DNA from 2 places in the Streptomyces sp. NPDC020807 genome. Region 1 is predicted to be linked to the other one. Evidence: riboswitches for the same ligand, from Rfam matches in the RefSeq annotation. Region 1 holds a riboswitch; the other holds the start of a gene.
What was found. A riboswitch is a leader RNA that binds a small molecule or an ion and turns the genes downstream of it on or off. The one in region 1 is predicted to bind thiamine pyrophosphate.
Positions count from the first base shown of each region.

Region 2: it holds a riboswitch for thiamine pyrophosphate, as region 1 does, so the genes downstream of both, thiO (glycine oxidase ThiO) here and thiC (phosphomethylpyrimidine synthase ThiC) in region 1, are expected to answer to the same signal.

Region 1 is NZ_JBFADU010000001.1:219,539-227,257, forward strand. Features, by position in the region: gene AB0G79_RS01075 (LacI family DNA-binding transcriptional regulator) at 1-947, shown strand, start outside; gene AB0G79_RS01080 (metallophosphoesterase) at 1,197-2,522, shown strand; gene AB0G79_RS01085 (hypothetical protein) at 2,682-3,332, shown strand; gene thiC (phosphomethylpyrimidine synthase ThiC) at 3,401-5,179, opposite strand; TPP riboswitch at 5,174-5,323, opposite strand; gene AB0G79_RS01095 (YibE/F family protein) at 5,395-6,750, shown strand; gene AB0G79_RS01100 (SsgA family sporulation/cell division regulator) at 6,767-7,201, opposite strand; gene AB0G79_RS01105 (helix-turn-helix domain-containing protein) at 7,337-7,719, opposite strand, start outside.
Region 2 is NZ_JBFADU010000004.1:54,366-62,084, reverse strand. Features, by position in the region: gene AB0G79_RS08120 (thiazole synthase) at 1-525, opposite strand, end outside; gene thiS (sulfur carrier protein ThiS) at 531-755, opposite strand; gene thiO (glycine oxidase ThiO) at 752-1,906, opposite strand; TPP riboswitch at 1,904-2,016, opposite strand; gene AB0G79_RS08105 (FAD-dependent oxidoreductase) at 2,099-3,337, shown strand; gene AB0G79_RS08100 (Rv2175c family DNA-binding protein) at 3,393-3,758, shown strand; gene thiE (thiamine phosphate synthase) at 3,963-4,616, shown strand; gene metF (methylenetetrahydrofolate reductase [NAD(P)H]) at 4,766-5,683, shown strand; gene AB0G79_RS08085 (hypothetical protein) at 5,739-6,680, shown strand; gene AB0G79_RS08080 (NAD(P)/FAD-dependent oxidoreductase) at 6,709-7,719, opposite strand, start outside.

The DNA of each region.
Region 1 (7,719 bases):
GGCACGTACGCGAGGTCGCCGACCGGCTGGGCTACCGCCCATCCGCGGCGGCCCGCACGCTCCGTACGGGCAAGTCGGGACTGATCGGCCTGACCGTGACCACGTACGGGGATGAACCTTTCACCTTCACCGAATTCGCGTACTTCGCGGAGATGGCCAGAGCAGCCACATCGGCGGCGCTCGCCCGGGGCTACGCCCTGGTCATCCTCCCCGCCACCTCCCGCCATGACGTCTGGTCGAACGTCGCCCTAGACGGCACCGTCGTCATCGACCCCTCCGACCACGACCCGGTCGTCACCGAACTGGTCCGGCAGGGCCTCCCCGTCGTCTCCGACGGACGCCCCGCCGGCACCCTTCCGGTCACCGCCTGGGTCGACAACGACCACGAAGCCGCCGTCCTCGACCTGCTCGACCACCTCGCCGACGCCGGCGCCCGCCGGATCGGCCTCCTCACCGGAACCACCACCGACACCTACACCCGCCTGTCCACCACCGCGTACCTCAACTGGTGCGAGAGGGTCGGCCAGGACCCCGTATACGAGGCCTATCCGGCGCACGATCCGTGCGCGGGCGCCGTCGCGGCCGACCGGCTGCTCGCCCGCCCGGACCGACCCGACGCCGTCTACGGCCTCTTCGACCCCAACGGAACCGATCTCCTCGCGGCCGCGCGCCGCTACGGGCTGCGCGTCCCGGAGGACCTGCTGCTGGTCTGCTGCAGCGAGTCCACCGTGTACGCGACGACCGAACCGCCCATCACGACGCTCTCGCTCAAACCGCGCAGGATCGGCACGGCCGTCGTCCAGCTCCTCATCGACGCCATCGAGGGGATCGACGCGGACGGCCCGGTCGAGCGGGTGATACCGACCGAACTCATCGTCCGCACCTCCTCGCAGCGGCGCTCGCCGCGCACCACGGTCAGCCCGCCGCGCTCACCCGCGAAGGACTGACACGGCCCCATCCGCCACCGCCGCCCCGCCCCCTGCCCGTGGGCCGGGGCGGCGAAACCGGTCGCCACACCGGCTTCAACCCTGGACTGGACCTTCTCAATTCGGGCGAAACAACCGGTGAACCCGGAGTGGACCCGGATTCACCACCCCTGGTGCGTCACACAGGAGGACCCTCATTCCTATGATGGGCGGACGACACCGCGGACCACCCCGACCAGGCCGGTCCGCGATGTGCAGGGCATCGCGACGGTGGTGGAGGGGTCCATGACTCAGGGGGCCGGGCAGGAGCCCGTGGTGCGCACGGCGACATTGCGCGACTTCCGCGTACCGCCGTACGCCCTGGTACCCGTACAGGGTCACGCCGTCGAGCCGCCCTCGGCGGAGCGGCAGAGCCCGGAGCCCGCACCGGCTCCGGCCGACCCGACCCTCCTCCTGGGCCGCCGCCTCGCACCCGTGGCGGACGCGGGAGTCCCTGTCTCTGGCGCCGGAGCCCCCGTTCCTGACGCCGGAGCGCACGCACAGGCCCAGGAGCCCGCGGCAAGCGCCCCCGCCGTCTCCTCCGCCGTCTCCTCCATCGTCTCCGTCGCCACCGGCCACCACCCCGGCAACGGCTTCCCCCAGGGCGAGCCCCCCGCCGACTACACCCCGACCGAGCGCGACCTCCCCGTCATCCAGCGCGGCGACACCCTCCAGGTCCCGGTCACCCCCGACGCCGCCGCGACGCCCGAGCGCGCCTCCGCGCCCGCCGACGGCCCCGGCCCGCTCTACGTCGTCGGCGACGTCCACGGCTACCTCGACGAACTCCTGGCCGCCCTCCGCGCCCAGGGCCTCGTCGACGAGAACGGCGGCTGGGCCGCGGGCAACGCCCGGCTGTGGTTCCTCGGCGACTTCACCGACCGCGGCCCCGACGGCATCGGCGTCATCGACCTCGTCATGCGGCTCTCCGCCGAGGCCGCGGCCGCCGGCGGCTACTGCAAGGCCCTCATGGGCAACCACGAGCTGCTGCTCATCGGCGCCAAGCGCTTCGCCGACACCCCGGTCAACTCCGGCGCGGGCACCGCCACCTTCCAGGCGGCCTGGCTGCTCAACGGCGGGCAGAAGCACGACATGGACCGCCTCCAGGACGTCCACCTCCAGTGGATGTCCCGGCTCGACGCCGTGGTCCTGGAGGACGACCACCTCCTCCTGCACTCGGACACCACCGCCTACCTCGAGTACGGCGAGAGCATCGAGGACGTCAACGAGAAGGTCCACGAGATCCTCACCCGAAGCGACGCCGACGAGGTCTGGGACCTCTTCCGGAAGTTCACCAAGCGCTTCGCGTTCCGCGACGACGAGACCGGTCCGCAGGCCGTGCAGGAGCTCCTCTCCACCTATGGCGGCCACCGGATCGTGCACGGCCACAGCCCCATCCCGTACCTCCTCGGCCAGGTCGGCGGCGAAGAGGACGAGGGTGACGGCGGCCCGGTCGTCGACGGACCGCACGTGTACGCGGACGGGCTCGCCATCGCCATGGACGGCGGCGTGACCATGGCCGGAAAGCTGCTGGTCGTCCAACTCCCCCTGAACGACTGACGGATAACCCAGCGCATCCGGAAAAGGCGATTTCCGGAAACACCCTGTCAGCCAGTGGCGTCACCGCAATACCATCGGACCATCCGTAGCAGGCTCTCCTCCGTTTTCGCCCGCCCGGCCGTTCTCCGCGGCTGATCCGGGCCTGCGGAGCATCGGGGGATGCACATGAACGTGGCTCCGTACCTGCTGACCGAGGACCGCGCCGAGTACGAGCGCGTCCTCGACGACGCACTGAGCACCGCGCACACACGCCCGGAACTCGCCGGATTCGGGACATGGCTGACGGCCGCACAGCTGCGCGCCATGGCCGTGAACGCGACGGCGCTGATCACCACCGCGGCGGCGAGCGAGTACGCCCACTTCACCAAGGTCCGCGAGGCGGGCCGCGTCGCCGTCGCCACCCGCGTCCCCGCCCGGCAGGACGGTTCCGGGGCCGGAATCGTCGCGATCCTCACGGTGATGGTGCCCGTGCTCGCCGGGTCCGCCGCCGTCATCTTCCTGCTGGTCGGCGCGGTGCTGCGGGCCGTCGCGCCCGGCCTGCGGTTCGGCGGGACCCTCCTGACGGCCGGCCTGGTCTTCGGTGCGCTCGCCGCCGCGGGCCTGGTCTGCGCGGGGGCGGGGCTCCTCGTGACCGCCCTGCGGAACAGTCCGGCCGCGACCGTCACCTCCGCCGCGGCCGCCGGCGGTCCGGAGGACGAGCTCGCCCGCGCCCGCGAAGCCTGGCGCCACGCCCTGCTCGAACGAGGGATCGTCCCGTTCCTCCGCGACGCCCTCGCCGCGACCGAACCACCGGACCAGCAAGGCCCGTAGGCCCGGGGCTCCCCCGCGCCAAGCGGGGGACCGGCACCCGGCCGGTCCCCCGTTCCCCCTCGGGCCGGTCAGTCCGCCAGCGGCAGGTAGACGCGGTTGCCGGAGGCCGCGAACTCCTTCGACTTCTCCGCCATCCCGGCCTCGATCTCCTCCGGCGTCCCCCCGTGCTCACGCCGGATGTCCTGGGAGATCCGCATCGAGCAGAACTTCGGCCCGCACATCGAGCAGAAGTGCGCCGTCTTCGCGGGCTCCGCCGGCAGCGTCTCGTCGTGGAACTCGCGGGCGGTGACGGGGTCGAGGGCCAGGTTGAACTGGTCCTCCCAGCGGAACTCGAACCGCGCGTCCGAGAGCGCGTCGTCCCACTCCTGCGCGCCCGGGTGCCCCTTGGCCAGGTCCGCCGCGTGGGCCGAGATCTTGTACGTGATGACGCCGGTCTTCACGTCGTCCTTGTTCGGCAGGCCCAGGTGCTCCTTGGGCGTGACGTAGCAGAGCATCGCCGTGCCCCACCAGGCGATCATCGCGGCGCCGATGCCCGAGGTGATGTGGTCGTACGCGGGCGCGACGTCCGTGGTCAGCGGGCCGAGCGTGTAGAACGGGGCCTCCTCGCAGATCTCCTGCTGGAGGTCGATGTTCTCCTTGATCTTGTGCATCGGGACGTGGCCCGGGCCCTCGATCATCGTCTGCACGTTGTGCCGCTTGGCGATCGTGTTCAGCTCGCCGAGCGTCTTCAGCTCCGCGAACTGCGCCTCGTCGTTGGCGTCCGCGATCGAGCCGGGGCGCAGGCCGTCGCCGAGCGAGTACGTGACGTCGTACGCCGCGAGGATCTCGCAGAGTTCCTCGAAGTTCGTGTAGAGGAAGTTCTCCTTGTGGTGCGCGAGGCACCAGGCGGCCATGATCGAGCCGCCGCGCGAGACGATGCCCGTCTTGCGGCGCGCGGTGAGGGGCACGTACGGCAGGAGCACGCCGGCGTGGACCGTCATGTAGTCGACGCCCTGCTCGGCCTGCTCGATGACCGTGTCCTTGTAGATCTCCCAGGTCAGGTCCTCGGCCTTGCCGTCGACCTTCTCCAGCGCCTGGTAGAGCGGCACGGTGCCGATCGGCACGGGGGAGTTGCGCAGCACCCACTCGCGGGTGGTGTGGATGTTGCGGCCGGTGGACAGGTCCATGACCGTGTCGGCGCCCCACTTCGTCGCCCAGGTCATCTTCTCCACCTCCTCCTCGATGGAGGAGGTGACGGCCGAGTTGCCGATGTTGGCGTTGACCTTCACCAGGAACCGCTTGCCGATGATCATCGGCTCGATCTCCGGGTGGTTGACGTTCGCGGGGAGCACCGCGCGACCCGCGGCGATCTCCTCCCGCACGACCTCGGGGGAGACGTTCTCGCGGATCGCGACGTACTCCATCTCCGGGGTGATCTCGCCCCGGCGGGCGTACGCGAGCTGGGTCACCGCCTGGCCGTCGCGGCCGCGGCGCGGCAGGCGCGGGCGGCCGGGGAAGACGGCGTCGAGGTTCTTGAGCCCGCCGCCGCGCGGCGAGGTGTGCTTGATGCCGTCGTCCTCGGGGCGGACGGGGCGGCCGGCGTACTCCTCGGTGTCGCCGCGCGCGATGATCCAGTTCTCGCGCAGCGGCGCGAGGCCCCGCCGCACGTCGGTGTCGACGGTGGGGTCGGTGTACGGGCCGGACGTGTCGTACAGCGTCACGTCCTTGCCGTTGGTGAGGTGCACCTGACGGACCGGCACCCGGATGTCGGGGCGGGAACCCTCGACGTACCCCTTGTGCCAGCCCGGCGTGCGCTCCTGCGGGCTGTTCTGGTCGGAGGCAGGCGTGCGTGCATCCTGAATGGTCATGAGACCGAATCTCCCTACGCCGGCATTACCCGGTAACAGGTTCGGCGGTCGGCGCAGCCTCCTCCCGTTCGACGTACTTCAGTACGCGCGTACGGTGATCAGCGCCCTCTCAGCCCGGTGCTCCGAGCTCCCGCGTGTGCAAAGGTGTCACCACGCTAGCGCCATCCCTGGCGTGCTGAACAGTGGGCCCTCGCCGTTCTTGCGATGATCGGTCGGTGACTTCCCCCCAGCAGACACCCGAGCCGCACGGCCACGATCATGCCCCCGGCACCTCGCACGGTCATGGTCACAGCCACAGCCACGGCCCCGCCGCCCCCGTCTCCCGGCATCTGCGCAAGGTCATCGCCGCGGTCCTGATCCCCTTCGCCACCGCCGTGGTGGTCGGTCTCGTGGTCCTGTGGCCAGGCGGCACCCCGGCGCACGAGCGCACGGGGGTCGGCTTCGACAGGCAGACCGAGCAGGGCACGGTCGTCTCCGTCGAGCAGGTCGACTGCAAAGACGTGAACGCCGCCCAGGTACCGCCCACCGGCGACACCTCGACCGCGCAGGGCCGCGAGGCGGTCAACGCGCAGCAGGGGCAGTGCGAGAAGGCGACGATCGAGGTCACCAGCGGCCCGGACAAGGGGCGTACGTTCACCGAGATCGTGCAGCCCGACGCGCCGCGCCAACTGGAAGAGGGTCAGGGCGTGGTGGTGGCGTACGCCCCCGACGCACCGCACGACCTCCAGTACTCGGTGACGGACGCGAACCGGAAGCTGCCGATGGCCCTGCTCGCGGGGATCTTCGCGCTGGCGGTGGTGGTCGTCGGGCGAATGCGGGGCGTCATGGCGCTCGTCGCCCTCGTGGTGAGCTTCCTGATCCTGACCTTCTTCATCCTGCCGGCGATCCTGGACGGATCGAACCCGCTGGTCGTGGCCGTGGTCGGATCGAGCGCGATCATGCTGATCGCTCTCTACATGTGCCACGGGCTCTCGGCCCGCACCTCGGTCGCCGTACTCGGCACGCTGGTCTCGCTGCTGCTGATCGGGCTGCTCGGCTCGATCTTCATCGGCTGGGCCTCGCTCAGCGGCAACACCGATGACAACACCGGCCTGATCCACGGCCTCTACCCGGACATCGACATGTCCGGCCTGCTGCTCGCCAGCGTGATCATCGGCTCGCTGGGCGTCCTGGACGACGTGACCGTCACGCAGACCTCGGCGGTGTGGGAGCTGCACCAGGCCGATCCCCGCATGGGCCCGCGCGGTCTGTACCGGGCCGGGATCCGGATCGGCCGCGACCACATCGCCTCGGTGGTGAACACCCTGGTCCTCGCCTACGCGGGTGCCGCCCTGCCGCTCCTGCTGCTCTTCTCGATCGCGCAGAGCAGCATGGGCACGGTGGCCAACAGCGAGCTGGTCGCGGTGGAGATCGTCCGAACGCTGGTCGGTTCGATCGGACTCGTCGCCTCGGTGCCGGTCACCACCGCCCTCGCGGCCCTGGTGGTCTCCGCCGACCGGCCGGGGCCCGATGGCGAGGGGAACTCCCGGGCGGCAGCGGTACGGGGCGGCCGGCGGCGGCGCGCGAAGTAGGGACTTTCGGCAGGGGTCAGCCCGCGTTCTCCTCTGCCAGAATCCGGCCGAGTGCGGCTTCGAGGTTGTCCTCGAAGTCGCCGAGTGTCCTTTCCTGACCGAGCGGGACCAGCTTGTCCGTCCGGTCCAGGAACGCGACCAGCGGCGGCGCGCTGGCGCGGAAGAGGGCACGGTCGGCGCCGACCTGGAGGCGGATGGAGACGTCCGAGAGCCCCTCCGGGTCCGTCGGCGCGATGTGCACGTCGCCGTCGCCGCTCGGGCGGTTGATTCCGTCGAGCAGCAGTTCACGACCGAACGCCCAGGTCACGGGCGCGTCTCCGGGAAGGTGGAACGTCATCCGTACCGCGTAAGGATCCCGGGCCTCGTATCGCAGCTCGACCGGGATCTTGAAGCAGAGCTCCTCGGAGACGAGGAAGCTCATCAGGACCTCGGCCTGAACCGACTCTCGCATCATGTACCCCGCAGTAGATGAAGCTGTGTAAACACAGCTGCTGAAAGCTGTGACCGAAACGGCCAGGAATGATCCCCCGTGGCCCTCTTGACGCAATCGTGCTGTACGCGCTAGCAGATCACAAGGAGTGATTTTTCAGATACTGATAGAGAACGCGAGTGAGCTGAAGAGCCTCCCGATCTCTGTACGTAGCCGCTCGACTGCCGGGAGCAACCGTTCTGCCTGGTGGAGGGGGAGGGAAATGGCCATCGCGCCCGCCGTGGAGCCCGCGGTGATGGGGATGGCGGCACAGACCGTGCCGAGCGCATATTCCTGACGCTCTACCAGGGGTTCCATACGGCCCAAATCGCCCAAACGCTCCAAAAGGGCACGGCGATTACGCACCGTGTACGGAGTGATGGCTTCCACCGGGTGCCGGTCGAGGTGGTCTTGACGGCTCTTCAGATCGAGTTGGCTCAGGAGGCATTGCCCGATCGCGTGGGCGTGCCCGGTCTCCCGGAAGTCGGCCCATTCCTCGA
Region 2 (7,719 bases), on a different contig from region 1:
TTCCACGATCAGCTGGAAGTTGTGGGGGTTGCGGATGCCCAGGCCGGAGCCGATGGGGGAGCCGAGCGGCATGACGGCCGCGCAGCCGACGTCCTCCAGCTTCCGCGCCAGGACGGGGTCGTCGTTGGTGTAGGGGAGGACGGTGAAGCCGTCGTCGACGAGGGTCTCGGCGGCGGCGAGGAGCTCCTCCCCGTCCGGGAGGAGGGTCCGCTCGTCGGCGACGACCTCCAGCTTGATCCAGTCCGTGCCGAGGGCCTCCCGCGCGAGCCGCGCGGTGAGGACTGCCTCGCCCGCCGTGTAGCAGCCCGCCGTGTTCGGCAGGACCCGGATGCCGAGCCGGTCGAGGACGGAGAGGACGGAGCCCTGGACCGTCGGGTCCAGGCGCCGCATGGCGACGGTCGTCAGCTCCGTACCGCTGGCGACGAGGGAGCGTTCCAGGGTGTCGAGGCTGGGCGCGCCGCCCGTGCCCATGATCAGGCGGGAGGCGAAGTCCGCGCCGCCGAGGCGGAAGGTGTCGTCGGACATGGCGCTCAGCCTCCCTGGACCGCGGTCAGGACTTCCACCCGGTCGCCCTCGCCGAGGACCGTCGTCGCCCATTCCCCGCGCGGCACGACCGTCTCGTTGAGCGCCGCCGCCACGCCGGAGCGGGCCGTGGTGAGGGCGGTGACGAGGGTGTCCAGCGTGGTCGCCGGGGGGAGGTTCCTCGGCTCTCCGTTCACGGAGACGTTCACGGAGACCTTCACGTGCTCGGTCATGCGGGCTGCTCCTGGCGTGCGGGGGCGAATCGGCGGGGGGTGAAGGGGCGCGCCTCCGGCGGGAGGGTGCCCGTCGTGAGCACCTCCGCCATGACGTCGCCGGTGACGGGGGTGAGCAGCACCCCGTTGCGGTAGTGCCCGGTGGCCAGGTGGAGGCCGGGGAGGGCGGTGGGGCCGAGCAGCGGCGCGTTGTCGGGGGACGCGGGGCGCAGTCCGGCGCGGGTCTCGGTGAGCGGGAGCTCGGTGAGGCCGGGGACGAGTTCGTGCGCGTCGCGGAGGAGCTCGTACACGCCGCCCGCCGTCACCGTCGTGTCCCAGCCGAGCTCCTCGCTGGTGGCGCCGACGACGAGCTCGCCGTTGGCGCGCGGCACGAGGTAGACGTGGCTGCCGCGGACGACCGCGCGGACGGTCCGGGAGAGGAAGGGGGCGTACGGGGCGGGGACCCGCAGCCGCAGGACCTGGCCCTTCACCGGGCGGACCGGCGGAAGGGCCTCCTCCGGGACGCCCGCGAGCCGCCCGCTCAGGCTGCCGGCCGCGAGGACGACCTGGTCGGCCGTCAGTTCCTCGCCGCCGGTGAGTACGGCTCCGGCGGCCCGGTCCCGTACGACCGTCAGGCGCTCCGCGTGGGCGCGGTGGAAGACCACCCCGGCCCGCTCGCAGGCGAGGAGGAGCGCGTCGGCGAGCCGGCGCGGGTCCACCTGGTGGTCGCCGTCGACCCGGAGCCCGCCGCGCACGCCGGGCGCGAGCATGGGTTCGAGGCGGCGGCAGTCGCGGCCGCTGAGCCATTCCGACGTGAGGCCGCACCGGGTCTGGAGGGCGTGGAGTTCGCGCAGGTGGGCGCGGTCGTCGGCGTCGAGGGCGACGGCGAGGGTGCCGCAGGCCCGGTAGCCGGTGTCGTGACCGGTCGCCTCCTCCAGTTCGGCGACGAACGACGGATAGCGCTCCGCGGAGGCGAGGTTGAGACCGAGGAGGGTCTCCTCGCCGTAGTGGAGTTCGGTGACGGCGGCGAGCATCCCGGCCGCGACCCGCGCGGCGCCGCCGCCCGGGTCCGGGTCGGCCACGGCGGTGCGCAGGCCGCGCCGCGCGGCCCGCCAGGCCGTGACCAGGCCGATGATTCCGCCCCCGACCACGAGGACATCGGAAGAACGCATGGGCGTCCAGCCCCTCCCTTCGCCGGCATGACCCGGATCAGGTTCGTACGGTCGGAGGCCGGCCAGCCTCCCTCTCAGCCCGGTGCGTCCGGGCTCCCGCGAGTGCTTTACGCCCGCCAGACTAGCCCGCGTCGACGAGGGGTCACAGGCCCCTCCCTACCTGACGGGCCGTCAGATGCGTAAGGTGGACGGGTGAGCGAGCAGAAGCAGACCCAGCGGCACGTCGTGATCGTCGGCGCCGGAATGGCGGGCGTGCAGACCGCCGTCGCCCTGCGGGAACAGGGCTTCACCGGCCCCGTGACCCTCATCGGCGCCGAGCCCCACCAGCCCTACGACCGGCCCCCGCTCTCCAAGGCGGTCCTCCTCGGCAAGGCCGAGGACTCCGCCTTCGACGTCGACTTCGAGGAGCTCGGCGTCGAGCTGCGCCTCGGCCTCGACGTCCTCGGACTGCGCGCCGCCGACCGCGAGATCGACACCGAGGCCGGACCCGTCCCGTACGGCGCCCTCGTCCTCGCCACCGGCGCCCACCCGGTCAACCTGCCCGGCGCCGACGGCGTCCCCGGCGTCCACCTCCTGCGCACCCTCGACGACGCCGCCCGCCTGGCTCCCGTCCTGGAGCGCCGCCACACCGTCGTGGTCGTCGGCGCGGGCTGGATCGGCGCCGAGTTCGCCACCGCCGCGCGCGAGGCCGGCTGCGAGGTCACCGTCGTCGAGGCCGCCGACCGCCCCCTGGCCGGGGCCCTTCCCGCCGAGGTCACCGGCCCCATGGCCGGCTGGTACGCGGAGAACGGCGCCGAACTCCTCACCCACGCGCGCGTGGAGACGATCCGCCCCGGCACGCCCGGCCGGGTCGTCCTCGCCGACGGCCGCGAGCTGCCCGCCGACGCCGTCGTCGTCGGCATCGGCGCCCGCCCCGCGACCGGCTGGCTCGCCGGATCCGGCATCGCCCTCGACCCGAGCGGCGCCGTCACCGCCGACGACCGGCTGCGCACCAGCCTGCCCGGGGTGTACGCGGTCGGCGACTGCGCCTCCTACCCCTCCGCCCGCTACGGCGAGCGGCTCCTCGTCCACCACTGGGACAACGCGCTCCAGGGGCCCCGTACGGTCGCGGCGGGCATCGTCGCCGCCGACGTCACCGGCGCCGACCCGGACCCGTACGACCCGGTGCCGTACTTCTGGTCCGAGCAGTTCGGCCGCTTCGTCCAGTACGCGGGCCACCACGCCGACGCCGACGAACTCCTGTGGCGCGGCGACCCGGCCGGCGAGAGCTGGTCGGTCCTCTGGCTGCGTGACGGGGTCCCGGTCGCGCTGCTCGCCGTCGGGCGGCCCCGCGACCTCGCCCAGGGCCGCAAGCTCGTCGAGGCGGGCACCCCGGTCGACCGCGAGCGCGCCGCGGACCCGGCCGTTCCGCTGAAGTCGGCCGTCGCGTAGACCCGGCCGGAGGGCCCGAGTACCGACTGTCGGTCCGGGATGGCAGGCTTGTCCTGTGACCGAGATTGACGTGAAGATCGATGCGCTCGTCCCCGCCTGGCTCTACGTGCCCGACATCGGGGAGGCACTCGGCATCGACGTGCTGAAGGTGCGGCAGCTGATCAAGGACGGCCAGCTCATCGCGGTGCGCCGCGGAGAGAACAGGTCCCTGCAGGTTCCCGCCGCCTTCATCCAGGGCGACAAGATCGTCAAGGGCCTCGTCGGTCTGCTGACCGTCCTGCGGGACGACGGCTTCACCGACGAGGAGATGCTGGAGTGGCTCTTCACTCCGGACGAGAGCCTGCCGGGCACGCCCGCCCAGGCGCTCAACGAGAACCGCGGCACGGAGGTGAAGCGCCGCGCCCAGGCGCTCGCCATCTGACGAACACCGCCCTGAGCGCGCCCGAACCGAAGACACCACCCGCGGGTGGCGCGGTGGCAGGCCCCCGTCCCGGGGCCCGCCACCCGCGCCACCGGCGCCACCGACGGGGGAGACCCCGCGACCGACGGGGGAGACCCCGCGACCGACGGGGGAGACCCCGCCACCGACGGGGGAGACCCCGACACCGACGGGGGGAACCCACCCATGCCCACGCCTCGTGAGCGGCTCGCCGACGCCCGGCTCTACCTGTGCACCGACGCCCGGAAGCGCCAGGGTGACCTGCCCGCCTTCCTCGACGCCGTGCTCTCCTCCGGCGTGGACGTCGTGCAGCTCCGCGACAAGGGCATGGAGGCAGGCGAGGAGCTGGAGCACCTCGCCGTCTTCGCCGAGGCCGCCCGCGAGCACGGCAAGCTCCTCGCGGTGAACGACCGGGCCGACGTCGCCCACGCCATCGGCTCCGACGTCCTCCACCTCGGCCAGGGCGACCTGCCCGTCCCCGCCGCCCGCGCCGTCCTCGGCGAGGAGGTGCTGATCGGCCGCTCCTGCCACTCCGAGGCCGAGGCGGCGGCCGCCGCCGTCGAGCCCGGCGTCGACTACTTCTGCACCGGCCCCTGCTGGCCCACCCCCACCAAGCCCGGCCGGTACGCGCCGGGACTCGGCCTCGTGCGGTACGCGGCGGGGCTCGCCCAGGACCGCCCCTGGTTCGCCATCGGCGGCATCGACGAGACCAACCTCGACGAGGTCCTCGACGCGGGCGCCCGCCGGATCGTCGTCGTCCGCGCCATCACCGAGGCCGACGACCCGGCCGCCGCGACGGCCGCCCTCGCGAAGCGCGTACGGGAGCGCGCCGGGGGCTGACCCGCGAGCGGGGAACGACGGGCGTCGGGCGACGGGGACGCGAAGCGCGCGCCACGGGGGCCCGACATCCGGTCGAACAATGTCCGAAAACGTGTCCACGACTCGGACGCGGCCTACGCAGCCCCGCGCCCCCCGTCTAACCTGCCCGTATGGCCCTAGGTACCGCTTCCGTCCGATCCGACCGTGCGCGCACGGTCCGCGACATCCTCGCCGCCGGTGAAACGTCGTACTCCTTCGAGTTCTACGCGCCCCGGACCGAGAAGGGCGAGCAGGTCCTCTGGAACGCCATGCGCCGCGTCGAGGCGGTCGGCCCCAGCTTCGTCTCCGTGACCTACGGTGCCGGCGGCACCACCCGCGGTGGCACGGTCAAGGCGACCCAGAAGATCGCCTCCGACACCACGCTCACCCCCGTCGCCCACCTCACGGCCGTCGACCACTCGATCGCCGAGCTGCGCAACGTCCTCGGCCAGTACGCCGACGCCGGCATCCGCAACATGCTCGCGCTGCGCGGTGACCCGGCCGGCGACCCGCTGGGCGAGTGGGTCGAGCACCCCGAGGGCGTCCGGTACGCCGCCGACCTCGTGCGGCTCATCAAGGAGTCCGGCGACTTCTGCGTCGGCGTCGCCGCCTTCCCCGAGATGCACCCGCGCTCCGCCGACTGGGACACGGACATCCGGCACTTCGTGGACAAGTGCCGCGCCGGTGCCGACTACGCGATCACCCAGATGTTCTTCGATCCGGAGAAGTACCTGCGGCTGCGCGACAGCGTCACCAAGGCCGGCTGCGAGACCCCGATCATCCCCGAGGTCATGCCCGTCGTGAACGTGAAGACCCTCGACCGGCTGCCCCAGCTGAGCAACGCGGCCTTCCCCGCGGATGTGAAAGACCGCATCCTCGCGGTCAAGGACGATCCGGCCGCTGTACGCTCCATCGGTATCGAGTTCGCGACGGAGTTCTGCGCGCGTCTGCTCTCCGAGGGTGTCCCCGGACTGCACTTCATCACGCTGAACAGCTCCACCGCGACGCTCGAGATCTACGAGAATCTCGGACTGCACCAGCAGTCGTGACCGGTCGTACCCGCCCCTGACCCGCGGCGGTGACCGTGGAGAGGGGCGGCGGGGCATGGGGTGGACGGTCCTCTACATCGCGTTCGGCGTGGTCGCGTTGTGGCTGCTGGGAGAGGTGCTCCTCCAGTACAAGGCGCGGCTCCGCTGGCGGCTGCTGGCCTTCACCGGCTTCCTCGGCGTGGTCCTGGGCGTGCTGCTGCCCTCGGTCGCGGTCATCATCGCGGGCGCGGTCGGCTTCGCCGTCGGCCAGACCTACGTGACGCTCTCCTTCCGCCGCGGCTTCTCCACCGGCTGGGCGATCGGCGGGAACCCGGGCGAGAGCCGCCGCCGCAAGGACGCCCCGGCAGAGGCCGGACCGACCCTGGAGGTCACCGGGCTCTCGTACGGCTCGGAGGAGACGCCCGGCGAGACGACGGCGGTCTACGAACCCCAGCCGATGCCCGACGAGACCGGCCAGTACGGGATCTACGACATCGCGCAGAACCAGGGCCAGGGCCAGGGGCAGGACGACCAGGCCCGCGCCCAGGGGCAGGCCCAGTACCAGGACCAGGACCAGGGCCAGTACCAGGGACAGGGCCACCAGTACCAGGAGCAGGCCCAGTACCAGGACCAGAGCCAGTACCAGGGCCAGGGGTACGACACCTACGCGCCCGCGTACGAGCAGCAGGGCCACGAGTACCAGCAGTACGCGTACCAGCCCGAGTTCCAGCAGTCCGACTACCCGCAGGCCGGCTACCAGCAGCCCGACCACCAGCAGGCCGGGTACGCGCAGACCGGGTACGAGCAGCAGCAGTACGCGGCCTACTCCGACCCGTACATCGGCGGCCCGAACACGGACGGCCAGCAGCAGTACGCCGCCCCGTACTACGGCGACACCTACGCGCCCTCGTACACCTACGACACCCCGCCGGGCGGCGTCTGGGTCCCGCAGCAGCGCGACACCGAGCCCGCCCCGCAGCAGCCGCACCCGGACGAGCAGCAGCAGTACCGGTACTGAGAGCACGAGGGCGGCGGGCCCGCGGCCCCTACTGGGAGCCGCGGAAGTCCGTGCCCTCGACGATCAGACCCGCGACCAGCGCGCCCGACATGCCCGCGTGGGCGAGCCCGCCGCCCGGGTGCGACCAGCCGCCCGCGAAGTACAGGCCGGGCAGCGGGGAGACGTTCGCGGCGGGCAGCAGCCGGCCGCCGGCCCCGCCGAGGCCGGGCCCCGGCACCTCGGCGCTCCCCGTGTCGCGCCGTACGTCCTCCGGGGTGCGGACGTGCCGCCACAGGAGCCGGTCCGCGAGCCCGGGAACGGCGAGACCGGCGGCCTCGACCATCCGGTCGGCGAAGGCATCCCAGCCCTCCGCTCCGGAGGATCCGTCGACCGTCGCCGTGACCGTCACCGCCTCGTGCTCCCCGTCGGGCCGCAGCGCCGGGTCGTCCGGCCGGAGGACCGTCACGGTCGGCCGCCCGTCCGCCGCGTGGACGACCGTGCGGTGCGCGGCCGCCGCCTCCCGGGCCCCGCGCAGGGCCAGACAGACCGTCACCCGGCTCGTCCCCGCCTCCTGGTGCGGCGGCCAGTCGTCCTGCCGCTCCCAGCCGACGACCTGGTCGCGGTAGAGCGCGGGGACCGGCGCGCCGGAGACCACGTGGTCCGCCTCGACCGTCTCGCCCCCGGCGAGCACGACGCCGGCCGCCCGGCCGTCCTTCTCCAGGACCTCCTCCACGGGCGCCTCGAAGACGAACTCGACCCGCCGCTTGCGGCACCGCTCGTACACCGCGTCGGCCAGCGCCCGCAGGCCACCGCCCACGTACCAGCTGCCGAAGGTCTGCTCCATGTACGGCAGGACGGCGGCGGCCGCCGGGGCGGTCGCCGGGTCGAAGCCGTAGGACTCCGCGTACGCGTCGAGGAGGGCGGCGAGCCGGGGATCGCGCAGCTCGCGCGCGCCGACCTGGGCGAGCGTCGTCGTCGGGCGGCGCAGCAGACCGGCCTTGAGCGCGGGGTACGGCTCGCGGGCCAGCGGCGCCGGGTCGGCGGGCTGCGGCTCTTCGAG